Regions from separate parts of the Bradyrhizobium sp. Kon58 genome, predicted to be linked through region 3. Evidence: predicted binding sites of a transcription regulator. Region 3 holds the regulator's gene; each other region holds the start of a gene.

Region 1 (7,192 bases), on a different contig from region 3:
GCGGCCCGTACAGCAAGATGCCTTTGCGTGTCGATTGACCCAGCCGGCGCAATTGGTCTCGGGTGTTGACGAAGGTCAGAACGTTGCGATCGAGCAGCCGCAGGGTCTGCTCCGGCAGAATCACCTCGTCGCGCGCGACCTGCGGCAAGCGATGCACCGTGATGCCGCGCGAGCGACCGCGATAGTCGGAGTCGGCATCGAGCGACAGGATCTTGCCGCGATAGGTCCGCGCAGCCTGTACGGCTTCTTCCAATTCGCTGAAGCATTGCTGGACCAGAGCCGCGCCCGCCGAACCTGAAGGCACCAGGATCTCGATCCGAATTCCGGGCTCGCGACTGTATTCGCGGTGTGCGCAGAGCAAAACCGCGTAGCGGAGATGATCCTGCTCACACAGCCATAGTCCGTTATCCAGACACTTGACCGGGCTCTTCTCGCCGACATCGACGTCGGAATATTGTAGCGGGGCAATCGCGATCGCATAGCGGCCCTCCTTGAGCAGTCGTGGAATCGACAGCGTTTCGTAGCGCTGCTCCTCGTTCAGTCCCACCAGCCGGATGGCCTTGCCGAAGAGCCGGTCGACCGCGGCTTGAAGATCGACCCGCATGTGGCCGGGAAATTGGCGGATCGTGGTCACGAGTTTGCTGCGCGCGGTGCTGGCAAGGTGCCAATCGAGAACGTCGTAAGCAAAGTCGAAATCTTCCTCTTGTTGGTTCGAGGGTTCATCCGCCGCACGCATGCAGTCGCTGCACAGCCAGACCGTTCGGTCGCCGATACGAACGTCGGTCTGTCCCTCAGGCTTGCCACAGAGTTCGCAAGGAGTCTTGACCGCCTCTAGCGTGACCTGCAGTTGGTGGCCGGCCAGGCCGATGGATTGTTGCGCAGATTTGAAAAGGGCTTCGGCAACCGATTGCGGGTAAGGTCCGCAAACCGCTTTTTCCTTCTGCTCGATCTGGGTGATGAGCGCGGTCGCTTCACGGTCTGATTTGCCGAAAACCTGCCGAAGCAGATCCATCACGAATTGGTCCGGCGTATCATCGTCATTATGAATTACGAGCTGGGTCGGCTGGTTCTCGCCACGCATACTGTTCATCACGAAAGGTCTCCGGGACAATCTATGATTGAATAGAACGAATAGGGAACATAAAAAGGAACGGCCGTCAAGCGGGACGGACGCGATAAATTGCGATCGACGGGCAGGGTCATCGGCCTCGCCGCCGTCCTTTGACAATCTGATCCGCTTCAATTATCTATTTCGTATGCGAAATAAAAAAGCCGGCGCGGGGCATCATCGGCTGATCTACCTGTTGAGCGTGGCCCAACGGCGCGTGCAGCGCTGGATGGCGGCGCAGCCTTCGAGCGAGGTCACGCCGGCGCAAGCGGGCCTGCTGTTCATCCTCGGCAAGCAGGACGGCGTCCTGATGGGCGAGGCCGGCGCGGCGCTCGACATGGGGCCGGCCGGCATCTCGGGGCTGGTCGACCGTACGGCGGCGGCTAAACTGGTCGAGCGGCGCGCGGATCACGAGGATGGTCGCGCCTGGCGCGTCTGGCTGACGCCGAAGGGGCGAACGGCGCTGGCGCAGGCGAAGGCCAGCGCAGGAAAGGTCAATGCGGCATTGACGGAAGGATTTACCGGCGCGGAGATCGACATCGTCGCGCGCTGGCTGACGAGCATTCAGGATAAATTCCCAAGAGGAGCGAACGAATGACTGACCAAGTCCGGATCGAGAACAACGGCGGAATTCTCACGCTCACGCTGGCGCGCCCCGACAAGAAGAACGCGCTGACGGATGCGATGTACGGCAAGCTCGCCGATGCCATCGAATCCGCCGGGTCCGATGCGTCGGCCCGCGTGATCCTGATCCGCGGCGAGGGCGACATGTTCACCGCCGGCAACGACGTCGGCGAATTCGCCGCGGTCGCAGCGGGCAAGTCGGAAGGAAGCCGCAACGTCGTGCGCTTCATCCAGTCGCTGGCGCGCTGCACCCGGCCCTTGGTTGCGGCGGTGCAGGGCCGCGCCGTCGGCGTCGGCACCACGATGCTGCTGCATTGCGACCTCGTCGTGCTCGCCGACAACGCGCAATTGTCGACGCCCTTCGTCAGCCTTGCGCTGGTGCCGGAAGCTGCCTCCAGCCTGCTGATGCCGGCGCGCATCGGCCACGCGCGGGCCTACGAGATGTTCGCGCTGGGCGAGACGGTGCCGGCCAAGTCCGCCCTGGAGTGGGGGCTCGCCAACCGCGTGGTGCCGCTCGACAAGCTCGATGCCGAAGCGCTTGCGCTGGCGCAGCGTCTTGCCCGTCAGCCGGCCGGCGCGCTCACCGCCACCAAGAAACTGATGCGCAACGGCGAGGCGCTGGTCGCGCAGATGAATGCCGAAGGCGAGCAGTTCGGACTGCGCCTGCGCACCGCCGAGGCGCGCGAGGCCTTCACGGCGTTCGCGGAGCGCCGCCCGCCGGATTTCACCAAGGTTGCGTGAGATCCGGGGCTGCAGGAAGGTTTGCCGGGCCGGGAAACTCACGGCAATTCGATTAAAACCTTAACGGAACATTGGCATGTCGCGGGCAAGGTGGCGCTCGAAAGAATAGGCCCCCGACCCAGGCCCCCGACACCATGGCAATGTTTAAGAAATCGGTAAGTTCGCTTCTCCTGACCTTGATGGCCCTGCTGGCCGCGGGTGCGCTGGCCTCCACGGCGATCCAGATGGTCGGGGCGTTCGGCCGCTATAGCGACAGCCTCGAGACCGCGCGGCTTGCCGCCGCCGACAAGGCGATCTTCCATGGCGTGCTGGCGCTGCGCAACAATCGCGGCGATGCGCAGAGCGCGATCCTCGGCGAGGACGACCCGCGGGCAAAACTCGAGGCGGCGGAGAAGGCCGAGCAGGGCGGCTATGACGCGATCGGCGCAGCGCTCGCCACCGTCGATTTCGCCCGCCGCGACGAACTCGCTGGCACATTGAAGCAGGGCTGGAGCGCCGCCTCGCCGCAATTCCAGCTGTTCTACGACGAAGCCAAGCGCCCGCGCGCGGAGCGCAAGATCGAGCGGACCAATTCCTGGTACGATGCCGTCACCAAGGTGATCGAAACGGCCAACCTCGCGTCCACCGCGGTGTCGAACCGTGCCTGGATGAACGACCCCTTCATCGCCCGCATGATCCAGGTCCGGCGCTTCGCCTGGCAGGTGCGCGATCGCTATGGAATCCATTGTTCGTCCCTTCGCTCCAACGTCAACGGCAGCAAGCCGCTCGACGACGCTCAGAAGCGGTCAGTGGCGCAATGGGATGGCACCATCACCTCCGGCTGGGCGGGCATGTCCGAGTTGCTGGCTGCGCCGGACGTGGCGGCGGAGCTCGTGACGGCGGCAACGGACGCGAAGGCCAAGACCGACGGTGCCCTCAAGCAGATCGGCGACCTCACCAAGAATTTCGACGGCAGCGGCAAGCCCGCGATGCCCGCCTCGGAATGGAATACGCTGTGTCAGGCACCTTTCGCGTCCATTGTCGCGGTGGCGAACAAGGCGCTCGACCAGTCGATCGCGCGGGCGGAGACCGTGCAGGCCAAGGCGCTCACCAATCTCGTCGTGCAGTCGCTCGCGTTCCTGCTCGCGCTGGCCGTGACCCTGGCCGGCGTGTACGTGGTCCGCAACCGCCTCATGCGCCCGGTGCGTGCCATTCTGGACGCCATCGCCAAGATCAGCGCCCGCGACTACGCGACGCCCGTTCCGCAATCCAGGTATCCCGACGAGTTCGGCACCATGGCGGCCGCACTCGAAAGCCTTCGCGAGAGCGCGGCGACCGCGGAACGCCTGGGCCAAGAGCGCGAATCGCAGCAGGCGCTCCAGCTCGCCCGCTCCGGTACCGTCGATGCAGCCTGCCGCAGTTTCGACGACACCGTGCAGGCCGTCATTCACAGCGTTGCGGCGTCGACGAAGGAGCTCGACGCCACCGCGACCGACGTCCGCTCACTGGTTTCGGAATCGAGCAGCCAGACCGCAGCGGTCTCCTCCTCCGCCGAGCAGGCCACCAATAATCTCGAGACCATCGCGGCCGCGACCGAAGAACTCTCGGCGTCCGTCGGCGAGATCTCCGCGCAGGTGCAGGCCAGCGCACGCGAGGCCCGTGAAGCCGTGTCGCAGGCAGCGCAGACCAATGCGACGGTCGAGATCCTCGATCAGACCGCTGGCCGCATTGGCGAGGTCGTGAAGATGATCAACGCCATCGCAGGACAGACCAATCTGCTGGCGTTGAACGCCACCATCGAAGCCGCGCGCGCGGGCGAGGCCGGCCGCGGCTTCGCCGTGGTCGCCGGCGAGGTCAAGAGCCTCGCCTCGCAGACGGCGACGGCGACGGAAGAGATCTCCCGCCAGGTCGCGGAGATCCAGGGCGCCACCGGCCAGGCCGTCAGTGCCATCCGCGCGATCGGCGGAGCGATCAGCGGCATCGACGAGAAGATGACGGCGATCGCGGCCGCGGTCGAACAGCAGCGCGCGGCCACCACCGAGATCTCCCGCAATTTCCAGCAGGCCGCGCAGGGAACCCGCGAGGTCACCGACACCATCGGCAGCGTCGCCAGGCTCAACCAGGAGACGGGCAATGCCGGTTCGGTGCTGTCGGTGTCCGTGTCGAAAATGTCCGCCGACGCCGATCGTCTCCGCGTGGCGGTCGAGGGCTTTTTGGGCGCGGTGAGGACCGCGTAGCTTCGACAATCTTCCGTCCCACCGTCGCGCGATCGGCATTGCCGCCGATGCACGCGGCGGGTACATCTGTGAGGCTGCGCGAGCGTCGCGGCAGATGTAAGAGATATCAGGGATGGAGAGTTCGATGCCGGTCACGCCCCAACACAAGGCCCAGCGCCCCTATCGCGGCGTGTTCCCGGTCGCACCCACCATCTTCGACGCGCGCGGCGAGCTCGACCTCGAGGGACAGCGCCGCTGCATCGATTTCATGATCGACGCAGGCTCGAACGGTCTGTGCATTCTCGCGAATTTTTCCGAGCAGTTCGTGCTCACCGATGCCGAGCGCAAGACCGTGATGCATGCGGTGCTGGAGCATGTCGCGGGCCGCGTTCCCGTGATCGTCACGACCACTCATTTCAGCTCCGCCGTCTGCGCCGCGCGCAGCCAGCAGGCCGAGGCGGCCGGTGCCGCCATGGTCATGGTCATGCCGCCCTATCACGGCGCAACCTTCCGCGTGCCCGAGAAAGGCGTGGTCGAGTTCTTCAAGGTGCTGTCGGCCGCGATCAAACTTCCGATCATGATCCAGGATGCGCCTGTCGCCGGCACCCCGCTGTCGGTCGAACTGCTCGCGCGGCTGGCGCGCGACTTCGCCAACATCCGCTATTTCAAGATCGAGGTGCCGGGCGCGGCTGCAAAGCTGCGCAGCCTGATCGAGGCGGGCGGCAGTGATATCGAGGGTCCCTGGGACGGCGAGGAAGCGATCACGCTGCTCGCCGATCTCGATGCAGGCGCCACCGGCGCGATGACCGGCGGCGGCTATCCCGACGGCATCCGCCAGATCGTCGATCCCTATTTCGCCGGCAAGCGTGAGGAGGCGAAAGCCGCCTATGAACGCTGGCTGCCGCTGATCAATTACGAAAACCGCCAATGCGGCCTGATCGCCTGCAAGGCGATGATGCAGGCCGGCGGCGTGATCAAGTCGGACACGGTGCGGCATCCGTTGCAACCGCTGCATCCGGCGACGCGTGCAGGGCTGCTGGAGCTCGCCAAGGAGCGCGATGCGCTGGCGCTGCGGTGGGGGAAGTAACCCCTCCGTCGTCCCGGCGAAGGCCGGGACCCATAACCGCGAAATAGAGTTTGACGACGACTCGGAGTTACCAGCCCGCCCCATAACCCCTCCCTGGGGTTATGGGTCCCGGCCTTCGCCGGGACGACATTGAATATGACGCGCGAGCGTTCGCCTATCTCGCCAGCATCGACTCGCCGACAATGCGAAACCGTGCGTTGACCTCGTCCTGCCTGAACAGCGCGATGCGATCGATTGCCAGCCTGTCGAGACGGAGCGTCGCGAACTTGGTCCGCAGCATCTCCAGAATCGGCCCGCGACGCTCAGCGTCCAGCCGCCCCGTCAGCGTCATGTGGAAGCGGAATTCCTCCATCACGTACGGGTAGCCCCAGCGATCGAGATAGACGCGCTGCCGCTCGCTGAGCTTCTCGGGCCTGCGACGCGCGCGATCTTCCGCCGTCAGGGCGGTGCGAAAGCCGTCGAACGCGCGGACGCAATCGGCGGCGAGCTCCTGGAGCGCATCGACCGGCTCGGCCGGAATGACCGCGATGAAGCCGCTGATGGCATCGACGACCGGGCGGATCACCGGGATCGTCCGCGCCTCGCCGGCGAAGGCCGCGCAGGCCGCCAAGAGCTCCGCCTCTGTCCTGCCAGGCGCGAGCGCCATCGGCGCCTTCAGTGTGCCGTGAAAACCGTATTTGCGGGGATCGGCGGTGATGTCGCGCCAGTCCGGCGCGAGACGCGCTGCCTCGGCGGGAAAGGGTAGCTCGTTGCCGGTATAGGCATCGTAGCCGAGCAACTCCGCGCCGAAGCGGGAGAGGGCGCTGTCGCTGCCTGCAGCAAAATAGATCGCGTAACGGGGGAAACTTGTCATCGTCCGAGCATAGCGGGTTTATGCCGCGACGACAGCTTCGCGCGGGGTAGCTGCCATGCCAAGCAACCGCGTCGCGTCGGTGAGATGCACGAGCTTGCCGCCCGATATCACGGCGATCAGCCGCGGCCGCAGCGGCACGTTGTCGTCGACCAGCAGAATGTCCGCGCGCCGGCCTTCCGCGAGCACGCCGCGATCGGCAAGACCGGTCGCGCGCGCGGGCGCGGCGGAGACCAGGTTCCAGGCCTGCGTCAGCGGCAGCACGCCATCGGCGGCGAGGCGGAACGCAGCGAGCAGCTGCGCGGGATAGTAGTAGTCCGAGGCCAGCACCGAGCAGAGCCCCTTGGCGATCATGTCGGATGCCTTGGTCCAGCCGGTGTGGCTGCCGCCGCGCACGACGTTCGGCGCGCCGTAGACGATGGCGTCACCATGGCTTGCCGCCGCCCGCGCCGTCTCCTCGTTGATCGGAAACTCTGCGATCGCCACGCCCATGGCGCGAAAGCCCTCGCGCATCACCGGCGTCGCATCGTCGTGCGAGAGCATCCGCACGTCGGCGGCGCGGGCCGTCGCGGCCAGCCGCGACACCG
Region 2 (7,192 bases), on a different contig from region 3:
GGCTATAGGTCAGCCGGTGGATCAGATAGGGATAGCCGTGATAGGCGAAGATCACCGGCTTGTCGCGGGTGAACAGGCCGTCGAAGTCGCGGTCGGACAAGCCGTGCGGGTGCTGCTCCCTGGGTTGCAGCGTCATGAGGTCGACGACGTTGACGACGCGGATATTCAGCTCGGGCAGCGCCTTGCGCAGCAGGTCGACGGCGGCGAGTGTTTCCAGTGTCGGCACGTCGCCGGCGCAGGCCATCACGACATCGGGCTCGCCATTCGCGTCTTCCGTGCCGGCCCAGCTCCAGATGCCGATGCCGGCATCGCAGTGCGTGGCTGCCTCCTGCATCGACAGCCATTGCGGCGCCGGCTGCTTGCCGGCGACGATGACGTTGATGCGATCATAGGTGCGCAGGCAGTGATCGGCGATCCACAGCAGCGTGTTGGCGTCCGGTGGGAAGTAAATGCGGACGACGTCAGCCTTCTTGTTGGCGACGAGATCGACGAATCCGGGGTCCTGATGGCTGAAGCCGTTGTGGTCCTGGCGCCAGACATGCGATGTCAGCAGATAGTTGAGCGAGGCGATCGGGCGTCGCCACGGCAGATGCCGCGTCACTTTCAGCCATTTGGCATGCTGGTTGAACATGGAATCCACGATGTGGATGAACGCCTCGTAGCAGGAGAAGAAGCCGTGCCGGCCCGTGAGCAGGTAGCCCTCTAACCAGCCCTGGCACAGATGTTCGCTCAGGACTTCCATCACGCGTCCGTCCTGGGCGAGATGCACGTCGTAAGATTTTGTCGGCTCCATCCAGACGCGTTCGGTGGCCTCGAACACTGCATCGAGCCGGTTTGAGGCGGTTTCGTCCGGGCCCATGATGCGGAAGTTGCGGGCCTCGGCGTTGAGGCGGATGACGTCGCGCAGGAATTTGCCGAGCTCGCGGGTTGCCTCCGCCACGATGCCGCCCGGCTGAGGGACCTCGACGGCGAAGCTGCGGAAGTCCGGCAGCTTCAGCTCCTTCTTCAGAAGGCCGCCATTGGCGTGCGGATTGGCGCCCATGCGGCGATTGCCTTCGGGCGCGAGCGCCTGGAGCTCGGTAACGAGCGCGCCGTTCGCCTCGAACAGCTTTTCCGGCTCGTAGCTGCGCATCCAGTCCTCGAGAATCTTCAGATGCGCCGGATTCTCGCGGCAGTTCGCGACGGGCACCTGATGCGCCCGCCAGAAACCTTCCACCTTCTTGCCGTCGACTTCCTTGGGACCGGTCCAGCCCTTGGGGCTGCGCAGCACGATCATCGGCCAGCGCGGGCGTTCGACGCTCTCGCGGCCGTCGCGGGCGTGCTGCTGGATCGACCGGATGCTGACGAGCGCGACGTCGAGCGCGTCTGCCATGGCCTGGTGCATCAATTTGGGATCGTCGCCCTCGACGAATAGCGGCTCGTGGCCGAGCCCGCGGAAGAGATCGCGGATCTCGCCGTCGCGCATCCGCCCGAGCACGGTTGGGTTGGCAATCTTATAACCGTTGAGATGCAGGATCGGCAGCACCGCGCCGTCATGCGCGGGATTGAGGAACTTGTTGGAGTGCCAGGACGCCGCGAGCGGGCCGGTCTCGGCCTCGCCGTCGCCGACGACACAGGCGACGATCAGGTCGGGATTGTCGAACGCCGCGCCATAGGCATGAACCAGCGCGTAACCGAGCTCACCGCCTTCGTGGATCGAGCCCGGCGTTTCCGGCGCCGCGTGACTCGGGATGCCGCCGGGGAAGGAGAATTGCCTGAACAGCTTGCGCAACCCCTCGGTATCGCGCGCGATATCGGGATAGATCTCGCTGTAGCTGCCTTCGAGATAGGTGTTGGCGACCATGCCGGGGCCGCCATGACCGGGACCGCAGACATAGATCACGCTCAGGTCCAGCGCGCGGATGACGCGGTTGAGATGGGCATAAATGAAGTTCAACCCAGGCGTCGTGCCCCAATGGCCGAGCAAACGCGGCTTGATGTGCTCGGGCCCTAACGGCTCGCGCAGCAGCGGATTGTCGAGCAGGTAAATCTGCCCGACGGAGAGATAGTTCGCGGCGCGCCAATAGCGGTCGAGCAGATCGAGGTCGCTGCTCGCTGCGGCCGATTGTTGTTGATTTGTCATGTTCCTGCCGACCTTCACCCGGGATCGTCACCAACCGAGTTCCGGCGAGATCGATCCTTCGGCAGCATCAAACGAGATCGCCGTGACGCCACTGTTGCGTGAGGTCAAAAGCGGGCGCGCGAAGTTTGGGCAGCTCTACTGTGCATGGGGTTGTTTTCACGTTTTTTGGTTTGTGTTCTTGATTTGTTCCTTCGGCGTGCTATCTTGGCTTCATGAGTCCAGCATCCTCACATGCTCTCAAGCACCCGCCGGTCACGGCGCCCTCCGAGCCGGCGGGTGCGCCTTCTGACTTCCCTGAGCTGGCGGTCGCCATCGACCGCCAGCGCAGGCGAGGCCGGGGCGCGCAGTCCAACGCCAGCGGCCGCTTTGAGGCCGAGGCGCGCGTCGCATTCGACGATGGTTGGCAGAGCCTTGAAGAACTGCCGCCGTTCAAGACCACGGTCGGGATCGACACCTCGCGCAAGGTGATCACCCGCAACGAATCTCCCGACATCGGCTTCGACCGTTCGATCAATCCCTACCGCGGCTGCGAGCACGGCTGCGTCTATTGCTTCGCGCGGCCGACGCATGCCTATCTCGGCCTGTCGCCGGGGCTCGACTTCGAGTCGAAGCTGTTCGTGAAGCCCGAGGCGCCGGCTCTGCTCGAGAAGGAGCTTGCGGCGCCGGGCTACGAGCCGCGGATGATCGCGATCGGCACCAACACCGATCCCTATCAGCCGATCGAGCGCGAGCGCAAAATCATGCGCGGCATTCTGGAGGTGCTGGAGCGCGCCGGCCATCCCGTCGGAATCGTCACCAAGTCGGCGCTGGTGACCCGTGACATCGACATTCTCGCGCGCATGGCCAAACGCAACCTCGCCAAGGTCGGCATCTCCGTGACCTCGCTCGATCCCAAGCTGGCGCGCACCATGGAGCCGCGGGCGTCCACGCCGTCGAAGCGGCTGGAGGCGCTGAAGCAGCTTTCCGAGGCCGGCATTCCGACCACCGTCATGGTCGCGCCCGTGATCCCCGCGCTGAACGATTCCGAGATCGAGCGCATCCTGGATGCCGCCGCCCATGCCGGCGTCAAGGAAGCCTCCTACGTGCTGCTGCGGTTGCCGCTCGAGGTGCGCGATCTCTTCCGCGAATGGCTGATGGCGAACTATCCGGACCGCTATCGTCACGTGTTCACGCTGATCCGCGACATGCGCGGCGGCCGCGACTACGACGCGAAATGGGGCGAGCGCATGAAGGGCACCGGCCCGATGGCTTGGACCATCGGCCGCCGCTTCGAGATCGCCTGCGACAGGCTCGGGCTGAACAAGCGGCGCTCCAAGCTGACGACGGATCATTTTGCCAAGCCGAAGCGGAACGGCGATCAGCTCAGCCTGTTCTGAGGGGACGAAGTGAGAGAGGCCTAGTATGAGTCAGGAACTGCCAGCTCCAATCCCGCGACTTACCGTCATCACGCTGGGCGTGAACGACATCAGCGCGAGCATTGCCTTTTACGACGCGCTTGGTTTCTCGCGCCGGCTCAAGGCGACCGGCGAGGCCGTTGCGTTCTATGACACTGGCGGTCCGGTGCTCGCGTTGTTTCCCTGGGATCAGCTCGCGGTCGACGCCACATTGCCTGATCATCCGAGGCCATCGACGTTCCGCGGCATGACGCTCGCCTGGAACTGCCGCGCGCGAGAGGAGGTGGATGCGGTGCTGGCCTTCGTCGTCGGCAAGGGCGCCGCGCTGCTGAAGGCCGCACATGAGACCGACTATGGCGGTTATTCCGGCTATTTCGCCGATCCTGACGGCCATCCCTGGGAAGTCGTGGCCGCGCCCGGCATCGAAGTCGGCGAGGACCGGCGGGTGCATCTGGCGGAATAGGGCGGCTGACTTGAATAACGGGAATTGTCCGGGGTTCCCGGTTGCGCAGGCGATGCCGCTTGCGCACGATCCCGGCCATGATTCGGGATCAATCCGCCAAGAAGCCGGCCAAAGGCGCGCCCAAGAAGGTTGCGCCTGAAAACAAGAAGGCTGCGGCTAAGAACGAGAAGGCTGCGCCGAAAAAAATCGCCAAGGCGCTGGCCGGCACCAAGAGCGCCATCATCGTCGCCCCAAGCTTCCGCCGCGAGCGCGCGCTGATCAAGCGCGGCGTCTGGCCGGTGGCGGGCTGCGATGAGGCCGGCCGCGGGCCGCTGGCCGGTCCTGTGGTGGCGGCGGCGGTGATTCTTGATCCCGACCGCATCCCGCGCGGCATCGACGATTCCAAGCGCCTGACCGCCGAGGAGCGCGAAAGGCTGTTCGACAAGATCTGCGCCACCGCCCAGGTCTCGGTGGCCGTCGCCTCGCGCGCCCGCATCGACCGCGACAACATCCTCCGCGCCTCGCTGTGGGCGCTGAAGCGCGCCGTCGTGGCATTGCCCGAGCAGCCCCGGCACGTCTTCGTCGACGGCCGCGACCGGCTCGACACGGCATGCGATTGCGAGGCCGTGATCGGCGGCGACGGCATCGTCCTGTCGATCGCAGCGGCCTCGATCATCGCCAAGGTGACGCGGGACCGCCTGATGTGCGCGCTGGCGCAGGACTGCCCCGGCTACGGTTTCGAGCAGCACAAGGGCTACGCCGTGCCAGAGCACCTCGACGCGCTCAACCGCCTCGGCCCCACCGTCCACCACCGCAGCTTCTTCGCCCCCGTCGCCGCCGCACGCGCCAAGCACATGCCCTGGACGGTCGAGTCGGCGCAGGATCTGTTTGCGGTGACCGAGATCGAGCTGCAGGTGGACACGAACTCGGAAATCGACGCGTCGGCAAATCTCTAGACGAGACTCGGTTGCCACGACGCGTCGCGCCCTCTATCAAAATAGTCGTGAGCGAATAGGGCCGGCTTCACGGGTTGGCTGCATCTTTCGGACGTTGCATGCGGTTTACCTCCCTGGTCATCGAGCTCATTCGCGCGCGGCCGCGGCTGATCGTCTGGATCGCCGTGCTGCTCCAGGCGGCGATGTGGCTGTTCGTGGCGCTGGTGTTTTATCGCAGCCCGCCCGGCAGCCTCGCGACCCTGCTGGCCTTCGGCCGCGAATACCAGGTCGGCACTGATTTGGGCCCGCCCTTGCCGGTCTGGCTCGCCGACATCGCCTATCGCGCTGCCGGCGGCCACGTGTTCGGCGTCTACGTCCTGGCGGAGCTCTGTGGGGTCGCGACCTTCATTGCGCTCTATCATCTGTCCCGCGCGGTGGTCGGCCCCCAGCAGGCAGTGCTGGCCGTGCTGCTGACCATGACGCTGCTGGCCTTCTCCTCGCCCGTACTCGACTTCGGCCCGCTGGTGCTGGCGCGGCCGCTCTGGGCGCTGCTGCTGCTGCATTCCTGGCAGATCATCGGGCAGCGCCGCGGCAACGCCTGGTTCGCCTGGTCGATCGAGGCCGGTCTCTTGCTGCTGACGACGCCGGCTGCGATCTTCCTGCTGCTGCTGATCGTCGTCTTCGCACTCGCAACGGCGGACGGCCGCCGCACGCTGCGCGCATTCGACCCGCTGTTTGCGCTGGTGGTCGTCGCCGTGCTGGCATTGCCCTATGCCGTCTGGCTGATGCGCGCCGAGGTGCTCGTCCTGCCGGCCTTGCCTGCGGTCAACGAGCTCAATGCCCGCGCACTGCACGCGGCCTGGCTGCTCGGGGGGCTCCTGCTCGGCGCGGCGGCGATCCCGGCGCTGACCGTGCTCAACACCGGCCTGTTCGTTCCCAAGAGCGAGGAGGCGCCGATCATCTACCGCCCGCCGGTCGAGCCGCTCGCGCGCAATTTCGTCTATTTCTTCGCGTTGGCGCCGGCGCTCGGCGCAGTGCTGATCTCCGGCCTGCTGGGCCTCGACGCCGTCGTGGGCGGAGCCGGCGTCGTGCTGGTGTTGTCGGGGCTTGCTGTGGTCGTGGGGGCCGGCGATCTCATCGCGATGCGCCGCGCGAGGATGCTGCGGATGGTCTGGGCGGCCGCCGTCATCGCGCCCGCAATCGGCGTCGTGCTCGCCGTCCTGCTCCTGCCGTGGACCGGTGCCAACGAGATCGCGACCTCGATGCCGGCGCGCGCGATTTCGGACTTCTTCGACGAGAGCTTTGCCCGCCGCACCAATCATCGTCTGCGCGCGGTCGCGGGCGAGACCCAGCTTGCCAGCCTGATCACGCTGCATTCCGGCCGGCCGCATCTCTTCATCGATGCCGAGCCCGCGCGTACGCCTTGGATCAACCAGGCCAAATTCAGCGAGACCGGCGGCGTCGTGGTCTGGCGTGCCTCCGATACCGCGGGCACCCCGCCGCCGGACATTCTCGCGCGCTTTCCCGGCATCGTCCCGGAAGTCCCGCGCGCCTTCGAATGGCTGGTGACCGGACGCCAGCAACTGCTGCGCATCGGCTGGGCCATCGTGCGGCCGAAGGGGACGTAGTCCTTCCTTCCGTCGTCATTGCGAGGAGCGAAGCGACGAAGCAAATCCAGAGTCTATCCGCGGAAAGATTCTGGATTGCTTCGCTGCGCTCGCAATGACGGGGAGAGGTCGTACGCCTCCTCACGCGCCCGCCAGCACCTTCGCGATCGCGCGCAGATCCTGCCAGGCCAGCCGCTTGTATGAGGGCGAGCGCAACAGATAGGCGGGGTGGAAGGTCGGCAGCGCGCGGATGATGCGCGCGCCCGTCTCGTAGTCGAACCAGCGGCCGCGGGTGCGCATGATGCCTTCGCGCGTCGATAGCAGCGTCTGCGTCGAGGGATTGCCGAGCGTCACCAGCACATCCGGATTCACCAGCTCGATCTGGCGCTGGATGAACGGCAGGCAGATTTGCGTCTCCTGCGGCGTCGGCGTGCGGTTGCCGGGCGGCCGCCAGGGAATCACGTTGGCGATGTAGGCGGTGGTGCGGTTGAGGCCTATGGCTCCGATCATCAAGTCGAGCAGCTTGCCGCTGCGCCCGACGAAGGGCAGCCCTTCGATGTCCTCGTCGCGGCCCGGTGCCTCGCCGACGAACATGATGCGCGCCTGCGGATTACCGTCAGCGAAAACCAACCGTGTCGCCGTGTGCTTCAGCGCGCAGCCGTCAAAACTCTGCATCAACTCGCGCAGCGCCT
Region 3 (7,192 bases):
AGTGTGTTCAGCGCGTTTCCGCTGTTCGACCACGAGCCGTATCGATACTGAGTGAAAGGACGCAGGTGACATCGCTCTCTCCCGACAGCGCGGATGCGCTTCTGTTCGATCTCGGCCGCGTGGTGCTCGATATCGATTTCTCCAAGGCGATCGCCTGTTGGGCGGGACATGCCGGCTGCAAGCCTGAAGCCATCGTCGCGCGCTATGTGCGGGACAGCGAAGCTTATCGGCTGCACGAGATGGGGAAGATCAGCGATGAGGATTATTTCGCCTCATTGCGAGCCTCGCTCGGAATCGGCATTTCGGACGCGCAGTTCCTGGAAGGCTGGAACGCGATCTTCGCCGGCGAAATGCCTGACATCGCCGAGCTGCTGCCGCGCGCAGCGAAGCAGATGCCGCTCTACGCTTTCTCCAACACCAATCGGCCGCACGTGGACCATTTCTCGAGGGAATATGCCGGCGTCCTCGGCCATTTCCGCGAGCTGTATTTGTCGTCCAGCATCGGCTTGCGCAAACCGGATGCGGATGCCTTCGACCACGTCGTTGCGGCGATCGGCGTGCCCGCCGGGCGCATCGTGTTCTTCGACGATCTTGCCGAAAACATCGAGGGAGCGCGGGCGCGCGGCTTGACGGCGGTGCATGTGACCTCGCCGCGTGACGTCGGGAACGCATTGAAGGCATTGGGCATCTGACGACGAGGCGTCGTCGCGAAACCCTTGGCGCCACGGCCCAACGGGAACAATTTTGGAAAAAACTGAGGAACCCAATCACTTTGTGCATTTTTATACAGAGTTCCCGGAACGGAATACCACCTTCCGGACTCTTAGAGTCCGTTGGGACTTCTACGGACGGATGCATCATCGTGCTGGGCAAGACCTACCTCACCAAGCAGGCCTCTCTTCTTCTTGAATTCGCGAGGACAACTTCAGATTCGGAGCTTTCCGCCAAGCTCGTGAGCAAGGCGGCCGACCTGAAATCCCAGGCCGATCCGCTGCCCGACAAGGATCAGGGACCCAAGGCGCCCGACGTAACTCCCGGGCAGCCAGGGAGCTGATCGATCCAGGCCCGGGGCGCTCGTCGTTCTCGCCCTTCCATGACCACTCTCCTGCCGATCTGTCGGGTTCTTCGGATCATGCCACGACGCGCGCGATCCTGCCTTCGGAACAATGTGAAGCGGCGGGATGACTGCGCGCGCTCAGCCGTTTTTGCCTCTGCGCCCGCGCTCGGCTAGAAGATTTGCGGAACATTCGCCCGAACGTGCCGAGCAGGAGTTTTCGCCGTGGCCTTGATGCCGGTTTCTGACGCGCTTGCCGCGGTGCTGGCGGGTGCAGAGCCGCTGCCGGAAGAAATGATCTCCCTCGACGAGGCCTACCATCGCGTGCTCGCGCGTGACGTCGCGGCGCGGCGCACGCAGCCGCCGCAGGCGATGTCGGCGATGGACGGCTACGCGGTGCGCGCGGCTGATGCCGCGACGATCGATTCGGAGCTCACCGTCATCGGCGAAGTCGCGGCAGGCCGACCGTTCGCGGGGACGGTCGGCGCCGGCGAGGCCGTGCGGATCTTCACCGGCGGCGTCGTTCCCGGTGGCGCGGACGCCGTCGTGATCCAGGAGGACACGGTCGCTGCCGGCAAGCGCATCACGATCAAGGAAGCCGCGATCGCCGGTCGGCACATCCGCCCCGCAGGCGTCGATTTCCGCGAGGGCGACGTGCTCCTGCGCAAGGGAAATCGTCTCACCGAGCGCGACCTCGCGCTCGCCGCCGGGATGAACCATCCGCACCTTGGCGTTTTCAGACGTCCGAAAGTCGCGATTCTCGCCACCGGCGACGAGCTGGTGATGCCGGGCACCACGCCCGGCCACGGCCAGATCGTCTACTCCAACGGCTACGCCCTGCACGCGCTCGCCCGCAGCGAGGGCGCCGAGACCATCGACCTCGGGATTGCCGCCGACACGCTGGACGCCACCACCGCCGGCATCCGCCGCGCCCGCGAGAGCGGCGCCGACATCCTGATCACGACCGGCGGCGCATCGGTTGGCGACCACGATCTGGTCCAGCAGGCGCTGCGGGACGAAGGCATTGCGATGGCGTTCTGGAAGATCGCGATGCGGCCAGGCAAGCCGATGATGCACGGGCGGCTCGGCGCAATGGAGGTGATCGGCCTGCCGGGCAATCCCGTGTCGTCCTACGTGTGCGCGTTCCTGTTCATGGTGCCGCTGATTCGCGCCCTGTCGGGCCGTTCGGTGATTCACCATCGCAGTGAACGCGCCGTGCTCGGCCGCGACGTCGGCGCCAACGACCAGCGCGAGGACTATCTGCGCGCGCATCTGGAGGAGCGTGACGATGGCACGCGCGTCGTTCTTCCCGTCAACCATCAGGACTCTTCGCTGCTTGCGAATCTCGCTGCAGCACAGGTACTTCTCGTGCGCGCACCGTTCGCGCCGAAGGCCGAAGCCGGCACGGCTTGCGAAGTGTTGCGGCTCCCCGTCTGAGCGTCCGGCAATGCGCGTTCCGCGAACTTTGCTCTGTTCACGGTAAATTAAGCAGTTGCGGAACATGTATCGAACATATAGTGTCCGTTCATGATTTGTTTCGAGTATGTAGCGGCTTATTGCCGAACTCTGCGTCTCGGAATCGGACGACATCAACCGGGGGACTTTGGTCGAGATGTTAACGCGCAAACAATACGAGCTTCTGCGGTTCATCAGTGAACGTCTGAAGGAAAGCGGCGTGCCGCCCTCCTTCGACGAGATGAAGGATGCGCTCGATCTGCGCTCGAAGTCGGGCATCCATCGCCTGATCACGGCGCTCGAGGAGCGTGGCTTCATCCGACGCCTGCCCAACCGCGCCCGTGCGATTGAAGTCATCAAGCTGCCGGAGCTCCAGGCAGCCGCCGGCAGCCGCCGCGGCTTCACGCCGAGCGTCATCGAGGGCAATCTCGGCAAGGTGCGTGCGAGCTCCAGCCTGCCCGCGGACGACGGCGAACGTCCCGTCGCGGTACCGGTGATGGGCCGCATCGCGGCCGGCACGCCGATCGAGGCGTTGCAGACCCGCAGCCATACTATCAGCGTACCGCCTGACATGCTCGGCTCGGGCGAGCATTACGCGCTCGAAGTGCGCGGTGATTCCATGGTCGAGGCCGGCATCCTTGACGGCGACATGGCGCTGATTCAGCGCAACGAGAGCGCCGATACCGGCGACATCGTGGTGGCGCTGATCGACGACGAGGAAGCGACGCTGAAGCGCTTCCGCCGCCGCGGCGCCTCGATCGCGCTCGAGCCCGCCAACGCGGCTTATGAGGTCCGCATCCTGCCGCCCAACCGGGTGAAGATTCAGGGCAAGCTGATCGGGCTTTACCGGAAGTACTGATACCGGGCGTCCTTGATACCGGGAGTACTTCATGCCGGAGGTGCTTGGCGCCTCGCGCGCTTCCGATCGGCATCGCCGGTCAGAAATTGGAACGGATCATCGTCCGCTCCGGCTGGGTAGTCTTTCTGGTTCTGCACAGACTATCCGGCCCCTCCTTCGGCGCTGGCTCCTCGCGACGCCCACGAAGCGGCACTGGTTCGCGGCGCAAGTGTTCGAGGAAACAGCGGCCGGCGACCAAGCTCGACCGTTGCAGTCAAGCCGGCGATATTCCCGCACGCGCCTCCCGAATGCATCGCAACTCGCTTTGTTCCTATTGAATTCGGGAAAGATAATGTGATCGCGGCTCGCGGAAAGCAGCCGCAGATTTGCCCACAACCAAGCAGAGCGTTCATGCTTCAACTCTGATAGAGGCCTGCGCCTCGATTAAGAGACGCGGGTTGCTATCCCAGCATGAGGAGCACCCGATGTGTGACTACAGCCTGCATGCCGTCGCGTCGCGCCCCGCCGAAGTCGGCGAGACGATCGTCACGACAAGCTTCCGCGGCACCTCGACGCGCGGCTTCGCCTCGGCAGCCGATCCGTCTGTTGCCGTCTGCCTGCTGCCGGGAACGGAGCTCGCCTTCGCCGACGACGTTCGCTACGACAATCGCTGGATCTGGACGCGCACCATCAATTCCCGCGTGGGCAAGTTCGGCAAGATCGACCCGCACGTTCCCGACCGCCATCATGACGCGATCGAATTCCCGGACGGCAAATACGTGCTGGTGACGCAGCTCGTCGAAGGTCAGCGCGCGACCGTGTTGCAGCTGCCGGTAACTCAGTCGGTCGCCGAGCGAGAGCACAAGGCGCAGATTATCGCCGACCGGCAGCCGACCGTCAGGCACCTGCCGATCGGCTGACACAGCCTCCCCCGGCTACGAGGTCGGGGGGTTAGGATTGAATTGCCATCGCCGGCCGTGGCCGGCGAGATGGTATGGCTCGCGTCCGCGAAATCCAATCGGATGGACCAAGCCCGCACCTCTCCGCCGCACGAAGTTTGAGCCGCCCTGCCTGAATTTTGAACGTCCGCTTCGCAGCCAAATGACCGATGCTGTCAGGGCTTGAGACGGCGGACACGCTCGATGAAAACCTTCCTTCGCGTCGTTGAACTCTGGGTGCCCGATCGGACGCGCACGCGGCTGGAGTTTGGTGGCGGTCTCTATGGCGAAGGGCTGTCCGCGTTCAAGGCCGTCAGCGAAGAGCTGCACTTCGGATATGACGAGGGACTTCCGGGCAAGGCCTGGGCCGCGGGCCACCCCGTGATCCTCACCAAATTCGCCAACTCATATTTCAAACGGACCGATCAGGCGCTCGCGGCCGGCCTCACCTGCGGCGTCGCGGTGCCGGTGTTTGCGGGTGAATTCCTGCAAGCCGTCATGGTGCTGTTCTGCGGCGAGGACGAAGCGCATGTCGGGGCGATCGAGCTCTGGCACAACGACCCTGATGCCTCCCACGAGATGGGGCTTGTCGACGGCTATTACGGCACCGCCGACATGTTTGAATTCAACTCCCGCCACACCAAATTTCCTCGCGGCTTTGGCCTGCCTGGCCGCACCTGGAAGGCGGGCCTGCCGCTGATCATAAAGGACCTGCACGACGCCAGGAGTTTTCTGCGCTGGGAGGACGCGGCCAAGGTCGGGATCAATTTCGGCGTCGGCGTGCCCTATCGGACGGGCGCGGACCAGACCTGGGTTCTGACATTCCTCTCCGCGCAGGCCACGCCGATTGCGCGACGCTTCGAGATCTGGATCCCGAACGAGACCCGCTCGGCACTGGTGTTCCGCGCCGGCGATTGCAGCGCGCAGACCGACCTTGCAGCGCTCTATGCGGATAAATCCATTGCCAGAGGCGAAGGCAGCATCGGCGGGGCCTGGGCCACCGGCATGCCCGCGCTCAACGACGATCTGGTGCATGACGGCTCGGTCGCCGGTCTCGAAGCCTGCACATCCGGACTGAGCCGAATGGTGGCCCTGCCGGTCATCGGCAATTCCAGGCTCGACGCCGTACTGGCCTGGTATTTGTAACCGATCCGATCAATCGTCGGCCTGCAAGTCGGTCTCCGCCGGCGTTGCGTCCTTGATGCGGGGCGCGATCGCCTTCGGCGCAAGGCTGCCGTCGAAATCACCCTCACCGGCGCCGGCCGGCAACCAGGGGCGGCTCGTGCCTCTCGCCCTCACCGCGTGAACCACAAAGCCGTCACCACGTTGCGTCAGCGCCAGCGCACTCTGGCTGGCGAGCCGTTGCCGATCGACCACCATCGCCGCGCAATCGGGTGGCGCGGGGCGTGTCGTCACCACCAGCGCGGCCCGACTGCAATCGTCCGCGAGAGCGTCGACGCGCAGTGCCAGCGCGACCAACCTCCCGTCGGCCAGTGGCGTCACGCAGCCGGATTCGTCACAGGACACGCCATCGGCCAGAGAGGCTCGGCCCGCATCGCGCGGATCGGCGTCGGCAGCGAGCCATTCCTTGAGCAGAAAGCTGTCCTTGCTCGTCCTGATCAGGTGCAGATATCCGTCCCTGCCCCGCACCGCAACGCTCGCGCCATCCCCGGCAATCAGGATGTCGGGCTGCCGCGCCGACAGTCCCCAGAGGATCGCTGCCAGCAGCACCAGGGCGCCGGACCAGCGTAGCGGCGTGCGCAACAAGCCCAGCAGGATGATTCCCAGGCTCGCCGCGATCAGCGGCGCGATCCCGAACGCCGAGATGCGGCCGACGGCGCCCGGCAATGCCGCGACCCAGCGCGAGACCGCGACCATCCAGTCGATGCCGATCCCCATCAGCCACCAGAACACGCTGTCCAGCCCGAACGGCGCAGCAAGCAGTCCCAACAATCCCGCCGGCATCACCAGCGCCGAGACCACCGGCATCGCGCCGAGATTGGCAAGCACGCCGAACGGCGTGACACGGTGGAAATGGAACGCGGCGTAGGGCGTGGTCGCAAGTCCCGCAATCAGCGAGGCCATGAACAGCATCGCGATCTCGCGGCCACCCCACATTGCAATGCGCGCGGTCGCCGAATGGTCCGGCGAAGCAAACAAATTGGGCATGCCGATCTGCACCAAGGCGACGAGCCCGAGCGTTGCCGCAAACGACATCTGAAAACTCGGATGCACCAGTGCTTCCGGCGCGACCGCCAGCACGATCAGCGCGGCGACAGCAAGCGTGCGAAAGGTGATGGCGCGGCGATCGACCATCACCGCGATCAGCACCACCGCCGTCATGAAGAACGATCTTTGCGTTGCGACCTCCGCGCCTGACAGCAGCAGGTAGAACGCAGCAGCGACCAGCGCGGCGGCCGCCGACCATTTCTTGATGGCGAAGCCGGCCGCAAGTCCTGGGATCAGAGCGAGCAGCGCGCGCACCGCGAAGAACACGACACCGGCAACGACGGCCATGTGATAACCGGAAATCGAGAGCACGTGGCCGAGACCGGAGATGAACATCGCATCATTGACGGGCGTGGTAATCGCATCGCGCCGCCCGGTAAGCAGCGCGGTCGCGATCGCCCGGTTGTCGCCGTCGAGCGTCGCCCGGATGCGGGCATCGATCGCATCGCGCAGGCGTTGCATGAAGGCCGCGTAACGCAACCGCAAGCCGGCGGTCTCAGGCGGCGGCGCCACCGTGATTGCGCCCATCGCGAAGCCGGAGGCGCCGATGCCCTGGAAGAACATGTCACGCGAAAAGTCGTAGCTGCCGGGCCGCACCGGCGCGAGCGGCGGCATCAGCCGTGCCTTCAGCTGAACGAAGCTACCGACCTCCGGCGCGGTGCCTTTGCGGACCGACAG
Region 4 (7,192 bases), on a different contig from region 3:
GGCAGCGACCGGATTCGCCAGGATGCGACATGGGCCTCGTCCGCTTGAACTATCGCTAGGGCGGTCCGGTGATCGCGAAATACTGATCGAACTGACATCCATCAATGCAAGGCCGGACTCGCGCCGGCCTTTTTCGTTGCTGTTCCCATGGGGAACCAAAGGTCGGTAATTGCACCATTTTCAGGCCGCTGTGGCTTTCCAGTGACACAACTTGCGGCTTCAATGGTGTAAGTACGGCCTCAGTTGGGCAAGTGAGTCCGATGCCCTTCCCTATCGTGGAAGGCACAATCAGAAACTGGGACTGGGATTAGTTGAAAATGAAAAAGATTTGGTTGGCTTCGGCCTGTTTGTTCGCTCTCGCTGCCCCGGCCTCGGCCGCTGATCTGGCGGCGCGCCCCTACACCAAGGCTCCGGTGGCCATGGCTTCGGTCTACAACTGGACCGGCTTCTACCTCGGTATCGTCGGTGGCGGCGCCTGGGAAAATTCCTCGACCGACCCGAAGATGAAGGGCGGCTTCGTCGGCGGTACCGCCGGCTACAACTGGCAGACCGGGAATGTCGTGTTCGGCATCGAGGCCGATGGCGCCTGGGCTGACGTCAGCGCGTCGGTCACCGGCCCCGTTGCCGTCCCCGGCTTCGGCCTCGTCAGCACCACCCTCAGCTCGAAGACCGATGCGATGGGCACCGTGCGCGGCCGCATCGGCTACGCCGTCAACAACGTCCTGTTCTACGGCACCGGTGGTTACGCCTGGATCGACAACAAGCTCAGCATCAGCGCGCTCGGCGTGACCGTTTCCGACAGCAAGTGGCACTCCGGCTGGACCGTCGGTGCGGGCGTCGAAGCGTTCTTCGCTCCGCAGTGGTCGGTCAAGGGCGAGTACCTCTTTCGCAGCCTCGGCGGCGAGACCTACTTCTCGGGCGCCCTGCCCACCGGCACGCTCGAGTTTCACACCGTGCAGGTCGGCGTGAACTATCACTTCGGGGGCCCGGTGGTCGCCAAGTACTGAGTTCAGTACTTAGCTCCAACGCCATCCGCGTTACGAAAGGCCGGCCTTGCGCCGGCCTTTTTGTTTGACCGGCCGTTCCTGCAGTTTCCCGAGCCCTGCTCCTGCCAGATGCCGCCAGCGCGCCAACAATCGGTTGACGATTCGCAAGTCCCACTGGAAATCCGTCCCCGTTCTTCCTACGTTCACTCACATACCCATCGGCGCCGATCCCGGTTCCGGGCGAAGCGCGCCTGTTCAGTTGGCGCGATCGCGCGCTTTTGGATTCCCTGAGGACCACCAGGATGGATGAAGTGATCAAGGCGAAGCGCCAACAACAGAACGTGGGATCAAACCTGCGCGCAATTACGATCCGTGGCGCGCGCGAGCACAACCTCAAGAACGTCGACGTCGAGATTCCCCGCGACAAGCTGGTGGTGTTCACGGGGCTGTCAGGCTCCGGCAAATCCTCGCTCGCGTTCGACACCATCTACGCCGAGGGCCAGCGCCGCTACGTCGAATCGCTGTCGGCCTATGCCCGCCAGTTCCTGGAGATGATGCAGAAGCCCGACGTCGACCAGATCGACGGCCTGTCGCCGGCAATCTCGATCGAGCAGAAGACGACGTCGAAGAACCCGCGCTCCACCGTCGGCACCGTCACCGAAATCTACGACTACATGCGCCTGCTGTGGGCGCGCGTCGGCGTGCCCTATTCGCCCGCCACCGGCCTGCCGATCGAGAGCCAGACGGTCTCGCAGATGGTCGATCGCGTGCTGGCGCTGCCCGAGGGCTCGCGCCTCTATCTGCTCGCGCCGGTCGTGCGCGGCCGCAAGGGCGAGTACCGCAAAGAGCTCGCCGAATGGCTCAAGAAGGGCTTTCAGCGCGTCAAGATCGACGGCGCCTTCCACGAGCTCGCGGAAGCCCCTGTTCTCGACAAGAAATTCCCGCACGACATCGACGTCGTCGTCGATCGCATCGTGGTGCGCCCCGACATCGGCCAGCGCCTCGCCGAAAGTTTTGAGACCGCGCTGAAGCTGGCCGAAGGTCTTGCCGTCATCGAGTTCGCCGACGCGCCGGCGGCAGCACCCGCGGAAGAGAAAGAGAAAAAGAAGACCGCCAAGATCCACGACAAGAGCGGACCCGAGCGCATGCTGTTCTCGGAAAAGTTCGCCTGCCCGGTCTCCGGCTTCACCATCCCCGAGATCGAGCCCCGCCTGTTCTCGTTCAACAATCCCTATGGCGCCTGCCCCGCCTGCGGCGGACTCGGCGTCGAGCAGCATGTCGACGAAGACCTCGTCATTCCCGACAAGGAACTCGCCATCGGCAAGGGCGCGATCGCGCCCTGGGCCAAGTCCTCGTCGCCCTATTACATTCAGACGCTGACTGCGCTCGGCAAGCACTACAAGTTCACGCTGACCACCAAATGGAAGGATCTGCCCAAGAAGACGCAGAACGCGATCCTCCATGGCTCCGGCGAGGACGAGATCAAGTTCTCCTACGAGGACGGCGTCCGCTCCTACGACACCAAGAAGCCGTTCGAGGGCGTCATCACCAACATCAACCGCCGCTATCGCGAGACCGAGAGCGAGTGGGCGCGCGAGGAGCTGGCGAAATATTTCCACGACGTGCCCTGCGAGGCGTGCCACGGCTTTCGGCTCAAGCCCGAGGCGCTCTGCGTCAAGATCGGCGGCAAGCATATCGGCGACATCTCAGAGATGTCGGTGAAGGGCGCCGGCGCGTGGTTCGAGACCGTGCCGGAGGCGCTGAACACCCAGCAGAACGAGATTGCCGGCCGCATCCTCAAGGAGATCCGCGAGCGCCTCACCTTCCTGCTCGACGTCGGCCTCAACTATCTCACGCTCTCCCGCTCCTCCGGCACGCTGTCCGGCGGCGAGAGCCAGCGCATCCGCCTGGCTTCGCAGATCGGCTCGGGGCTGACAGGCGTGCTCTACGTGCTCGACGAGCCTTCGATCGGCCTGCACCAGCGCGACAACGCGCGCCTGCTCGACACCCTCAAGAGACTTCGCGACCTCGGCAACACCGTGATCGTGGTCGAGCACGACGAGGACGCGATCCTGCTCGCCGACCACGTCCTCGACATCGGCCCCGGCGCCGGCATGCATGGCGGCAACATCATCGCCGAAGGCACGCCCGCCGAAATCATGCGCAACCCGAATTCGCTCACCGGCAAATATCTCACCGGCGAGCTCGAGGTCGAGGTGCCGGAGCGGCGTCCGCCGAACCATCGCCGCACCATCAAGGTGGTGAACGCGCGCGGCAATAACCTCAAGAACGTCACCGCGGAAATTCCGCTCGGCCTGTTCACCTGCGTCACCGGCGTCTCCGGCGGCGGCAAGTCGACGCTGCTGATCGACACGCTGTACAAGGCGATCGCCCGCAAGCTGAACAATGCCAGCGAAGGCGCCGCGCCGCACGACCGCATCGAGGGCCTCGAGCACATCGACAAGATCATCGACATCGACCAGTCGCCGATCGGCCGCACGCCGCGCTCCAACCCCGCGACCTATACCGGCGCCTTCACGCCGATCCGCGAGTGGTTCGCCGGCCTGCCCGAGTCGAAGGCGCGCGGCTACGAACCCGGCCGCTTCTCCTTCAACGTCAAGGGCGGCCGCTGCGAGGCCTGCCAGGGCGACGGCGTCATCAAGATCGAGATGCACTTTCTGCCCGACGTCTACGTCACCTGCGACGTCTGCAAGGGCAAGCGCTACAACCGCGAGACGCTCGAGGTGCTGTTCAAGGGCAAGAGCATCGCCGACGTGCTCGACATGACCGTCGAGGAAGCCGCCGAGTTCTTCAAGGCGGTCCCGCGCGTGCGCGAGACGTTCCAGACGCTGCATCGCGTCGGACTCGACTACATCCATGTCGGCCAGCAGGCCACCACTCTCTCGGGCGGCGAAGCCCAGCGCGTCAAACTGGCCAAGGAGCTGTCAAAGCGCGCAACCGGCCGCACGCTCTACATCCTGGACGAGCCGACCACCGGCCTGCATTTCCACGACGTCAAGAAGCTCCTGGAGGTGCTGCACGAGCTGGTCGCACAGGGCAACACGGTCGTCGTCATCGAGCACAATCTCGAAGTCATCAAGACCGCCGACTGGGTCATCGACCTCGGCCCCGAAGGCGGCGACGGCGGCGGCGAGATCGTCGCCTGGGGCCCCCCGGAAGACATCGCGAAAGCGCCGCGGAGCTACACGGGGAAGTTTCTGGCGCCGGTGCTGGCGAAGGCGCGGAAGCCGAAGCGGAGACGCGCGGCGAGCGAGGCGGCCGAGTAGCGCAGCCTCGCAGTCTTGGTCGCTCTTCGCAGGCCGCAGAACTCTGACTGATGAGAGACAACCTCTGGTTAAGTTGACTGTCGGGCTATAGATTACTGACCTCTTCCAGGGGGCAGACTTGAGCAACGCAACTGATCAATCCAATTTTCATTTTGAATTCAACAGTTCCATAGACGAAGATCGATTCTTCAGAACTCTTCTGACCAAAAGGCTGAAGGCGCACGTCGATCGGCGTGGCTTTTGGATCATCACGCTCATCGTCTCCGGGGTGATTATTGCGGTTAGCTGGATCGGCCTGGATCAAGGTTGGCTAACCTCGCCAACTATATTTGCGTTGTTAATCTGCTTTCTATTGGGGCAGATCTACATGGCTTTCTTAACGACGTGGTCCACACGTCGGATATTCGACAAACTGCATGAGCTAGACGGCATGGCGCAGATGACCTGGCGTGTTACTTTTGATGACCTCTCCATCCTCGTGAGAACTCCCAACGTTGAAAGCAGGATGTCTTGGGATACGATTGCGGAAGTTGGGGATACCCAGGTCATGGTCGTAATATGGTACAATACAAAGCAAGGTTTTTTCATCCCAGCAAGAGTCTTCGCCGACTCTGCCGCGCGCACGGCCTTTGCGGAATGGGCCAGTAAACGCTTGCGGTCCGCGACTGCCCTGTCGAGCGTGATTAAATCCGTCTGATCCCGAATCTCATCGGCCCGGTCCGCCGGCACTTGCTCCCCAATGTCCTACCCCCTCGCCATCTTCGATCTCGACGGCACGCTGGCCGACAGCTTTCCGTGGTTCCTGCGCACCATCAACGACGTCGCCGATCGCTTCGGCTTCTGCCGCGTCGCCGATGAGGATGTCGAGGGGCTGCGGCATGCTTCGTCGCGCGAGATTCTTAGCCGGCTCGAGGTGCCCCTGTGGAAGCTGCCGGCGATCGCGCGGCATGCGCGGCGGCTGAAGGGAGAGGCGGCGGCGGAGATTTCGCTGTTTGCGGGCGTCGAGGCGATGCTGCGGACGCTGGCGGAGAACGGCGTGCAGCTCGCGCTGGTGACGTCGGACAGTGAAGCCAATGCGCGCGAGAAGCTCGGTGATTGCGCAGCGCTGTTCGCCCATTTCGATTGCGCGGCCTCGCTGTTCGGCAAGCCCGCGAAATTCCGACGGGTCATGCGGCGCGCCGGCGTGGCGCCGGGCAAGGTCATCGCGATCGGCGATGAGGTCCGCGACATCGAGGCGGCGCGAACCGTGGGGATCGCCTGCGGCGCGGTCAGTTGGGGTTATGCGGCGCCGGCGGCGCTGCGGGCGCTGGCGCCGGATCACATGTTTGATCAGATGGATGAGATCGTATCGACGCTGTGCCCCGGTGCGGTAGCCCGGATGAGCGAAGCGATATCCGGGAACGCCGGTGGATGAGGAGAGCCCTGTCCCGCATGTCGCTCCGCTCATGCGGGCTACACGCCCCTACTCCGTCCTGCGCAAGAACGCCCCGAACGCGCGCGGGCCATCGCCGGTCTTGACCTCGCCGATCACCTTCAGCTCGATCGCGTCGATGATGTCGAGCGTGTTGCTCTCCCAGCAGGCGACGACGATGCGCTTGCCGTCAGCGGTCGCGGCGATGCCTTCGGGATAATCGCCGACATTGATGCGCTTGATCGGCTTCAAGGTCGCCAGATCGAACACGCTGACAGTGCCGCCATACTGATCGGTGACGAAGCCGCGGCCCTGCGTCAGTGCCACCGCATAGGGCCGCATCCCGACCGGTACGCGGCCGATCTCGTTACCCGCGGCGATATCGATCACCGAAACGTCGTCGGAGCCGACATTGGCGGTGTAGGCGCGCTTGCCCTCGGCATCGATGGTGACGCCGAACGGACGCGTTCCGACCTTGATGGTCGCCCTGCGCTGGCGCGTCGCGGTGTCGACCACCGAGACGCTGTCGTCGTCGCGGTCGGCCGAGAGCAGCAGCTTGCCATCCGGCGTCACCGCGAGCCCCGATGGCGAGGCGCCGACCGCGATGCTGGCCGTGACGCTGCGCGAGGCCGCATCGATCACCCGCACCGCCGCCGCATACCAGTCCGCGACATAGACGGTCTTGCCATCAGGCGCGACGGCAATGCCAAGCGGCCCGCCGCCGACCTCGATCCGCGCCGCAACCTGGCGCGTTGCCGCGTCCACCACCGTCACGGCCTTCGCATCCGGGCTCGTGACATAGGCAAAGCGGCCGTCGGCGCTGACGGCGATGCCGGCCGGCTTGCCGCCGATCGGGATCGTCGCGACGCTGCGCGCCGTGGCGAGGTCCACCACCATCAGATCGTCGCTGAGCTGGTTGGTGACGAACGCCTCGTCGGCGCACGCGCTGCCGAGAGCGGCACGGTAAAGGCTGGCGGCCAGCGCCGCCAGGACCAGCGTCCGCACAGTCAGCTTCCGCTCTCGATCTTCTTCTTCAACGACTCGAGGCCGGCCTTGTAGAGCCCGCTCACCGCAGTCTTGGCCGCCTCGTCGCTCAGCTCCGGCGGCGGATCGTTGTTGGGAAAGCCACGATAGAACGCGCCGGCCCATTCCAGCGTCGTACCCTTGCCGTCGGCGCTCGGCGTCACCGTCAGCGTTGAGGAATAATTGGTGACCGGCAGCACCTTCACGTCCACATTGGTGATCCGGTAGGAATAGCTCATCGCGGCGGCATCGAACTTGTAGAGTTCCTCGTCGACGGTCGCGCCTCCGGTCAGCGTCAACTTCCGCGTGGCGCCGATCTCGTTGCCCTTCTCGCCCTCGGTCTTGGTGACCGGCGGCAGCCAGCTCATGTCCTGGAAATTGCCCATTGCGGCCCACACCTTCGCCGGGACGGCGTTGATTTCGATGGATTCGCGCACCTTCTGCCGGGTCGGCCCGTGGGCCCAGGCCGATGTCGAAGCCGAGGC

What was found. Region 3 encodes LexA, which represses DNA repair genes until DNA is damaged. Its sites were predicted from a motif close to TGTTCNNNNTGTGTTCNG; they were not measured.
Region 1: a site for LexA is predicted at 1,124-1,141, ahead of AC0L20_RS36435 (ATP-dependent Clp protease adaptor ClpS). Genes of this name have one in related genera too.
Region 2: a site for LexA is predicted at 2,296-2,313, ahead of AC0L20_RS31410 (PA0069 family radical SAM protein). Genes of this name have one in related genera too.
Region 4: a site for LexA is predicted at 1,176-1,193, ahead of uvrA (excinuclease ABC subunit UvrA). Genes of this name have one in related genera too.

Annotation. Positions count from the first base shown of each region.
Region 1 covers NZ_JBVVOT010000042.1:25,202-32,393, forward strand. The annotation lists gene AC0L20_RS36435 (ATP-dependent Clp protease adaptor ClpS) at 1-1,090, opposite strand, end outside; gene AC0L20_RS36440 (MarR family winged helix-turn-helix transcriptional regulator) at 1,257-1,706, shown strand; gene AC0L20_RS36445 (enoyl-CoA hydratase) at 1,703-2,473, shown strand; gene AC0L20_RS36450 (methyl-accepting chemotaxis protein) at 2,608-4,689, shown strand; gene AC0L20_RS36455 (dihydrodipicolinate synthase family protein) at 4,814-5,755, shown strand; gene AC0L20_RS36460 (DUF1045 domain-containing protein) at 5,910-6,608, opposite strand; gene AC0L20_RS36465 (alpha-D-ribose 1-methylphosphonate 5-triphosphate diphosphatase) at 6,627-7,192, opposite strand, start outside.
Region 2 covers NZ_JBVVOT010000028.1:28,189-35,380, forward strand. The annotation lists gene AC0L20_RS31405 (phosphoketolase family protein) at 1-2,122, opposite strand, end outside; gene AC0L20_RS31410 (PA0069 family radical SAM protein) at 2,335-3,498, shown strand; gene AC0L20_RS31415 (VOC family protein) at 3,524-3,979, shown strand; gene AC0L20_RS31420 (ribonuclease HII) at 4,057-4,914, shown strand; gene AC0L20_RS31425 (glycosyltransferase family 39 protein) at 5,013-6,521, shown strand; gene AC0L20_RS31430 (uracil-DNA glycosylase) at 6,642-7,192, opposite strand, start outside.
Region 3 covers NZ_JBVVOT010000007.1:95,057-102,248, forward strand. The annotation lists gene AC0L20_RS14875 (alpha-hydroxy acid oxidase) at 1-51, shown strand, start outside; gene AC0L20_RS14880 (HAD family hydrolase) at 66-692, shown strand; gene AC0L20_RS14885 (hypothetical protein) at 863-1,054, shown strand; gene AC0L20_RS14890 (molybdopterin molybdotransferase MoeA) at 1,280-2,491, shown strand; gene lexA (transcriptional repressor LexA) at 2,667-3,368, shown strand; gene AC0L20_RS14900 (hypothetical protein) at 3,833-4,267, shown strand; gene AC0L20_RS14905 (GAF domain-containing protein) at 4,490-5,431, shown strand; gene AC0L20_RS14910 (ComEC/Rec2 family competence protein) at 5,441-7,192, opposite strand, start outside.
Region 4 covers NZ_JBVVOT010000014.1:45,422-52,613, reverse strand. The annotation lists gene AC0L20_RS22495 (outer membrane protein) at 318-1,007, shown strand; gene uvrA (excinuclease ABC subunit UvrA) at 1,289-4,273, shown strand; gene AC0L20_RS22485 (YcxB family protein) at 4,392-4,970, shown strand; gene AC0L20_RS22480 (HAD-IA family hydrolase) at 5,013-5,687, shown strand; gene AC0L20_RS22475 (YVTN family beta-propeller repeat protein) at 5,736-6,689, opposite strand; gene AC0L20_RS22470 (SRPBCC family protein) at 6,692-7,192, opposite strand, start outside.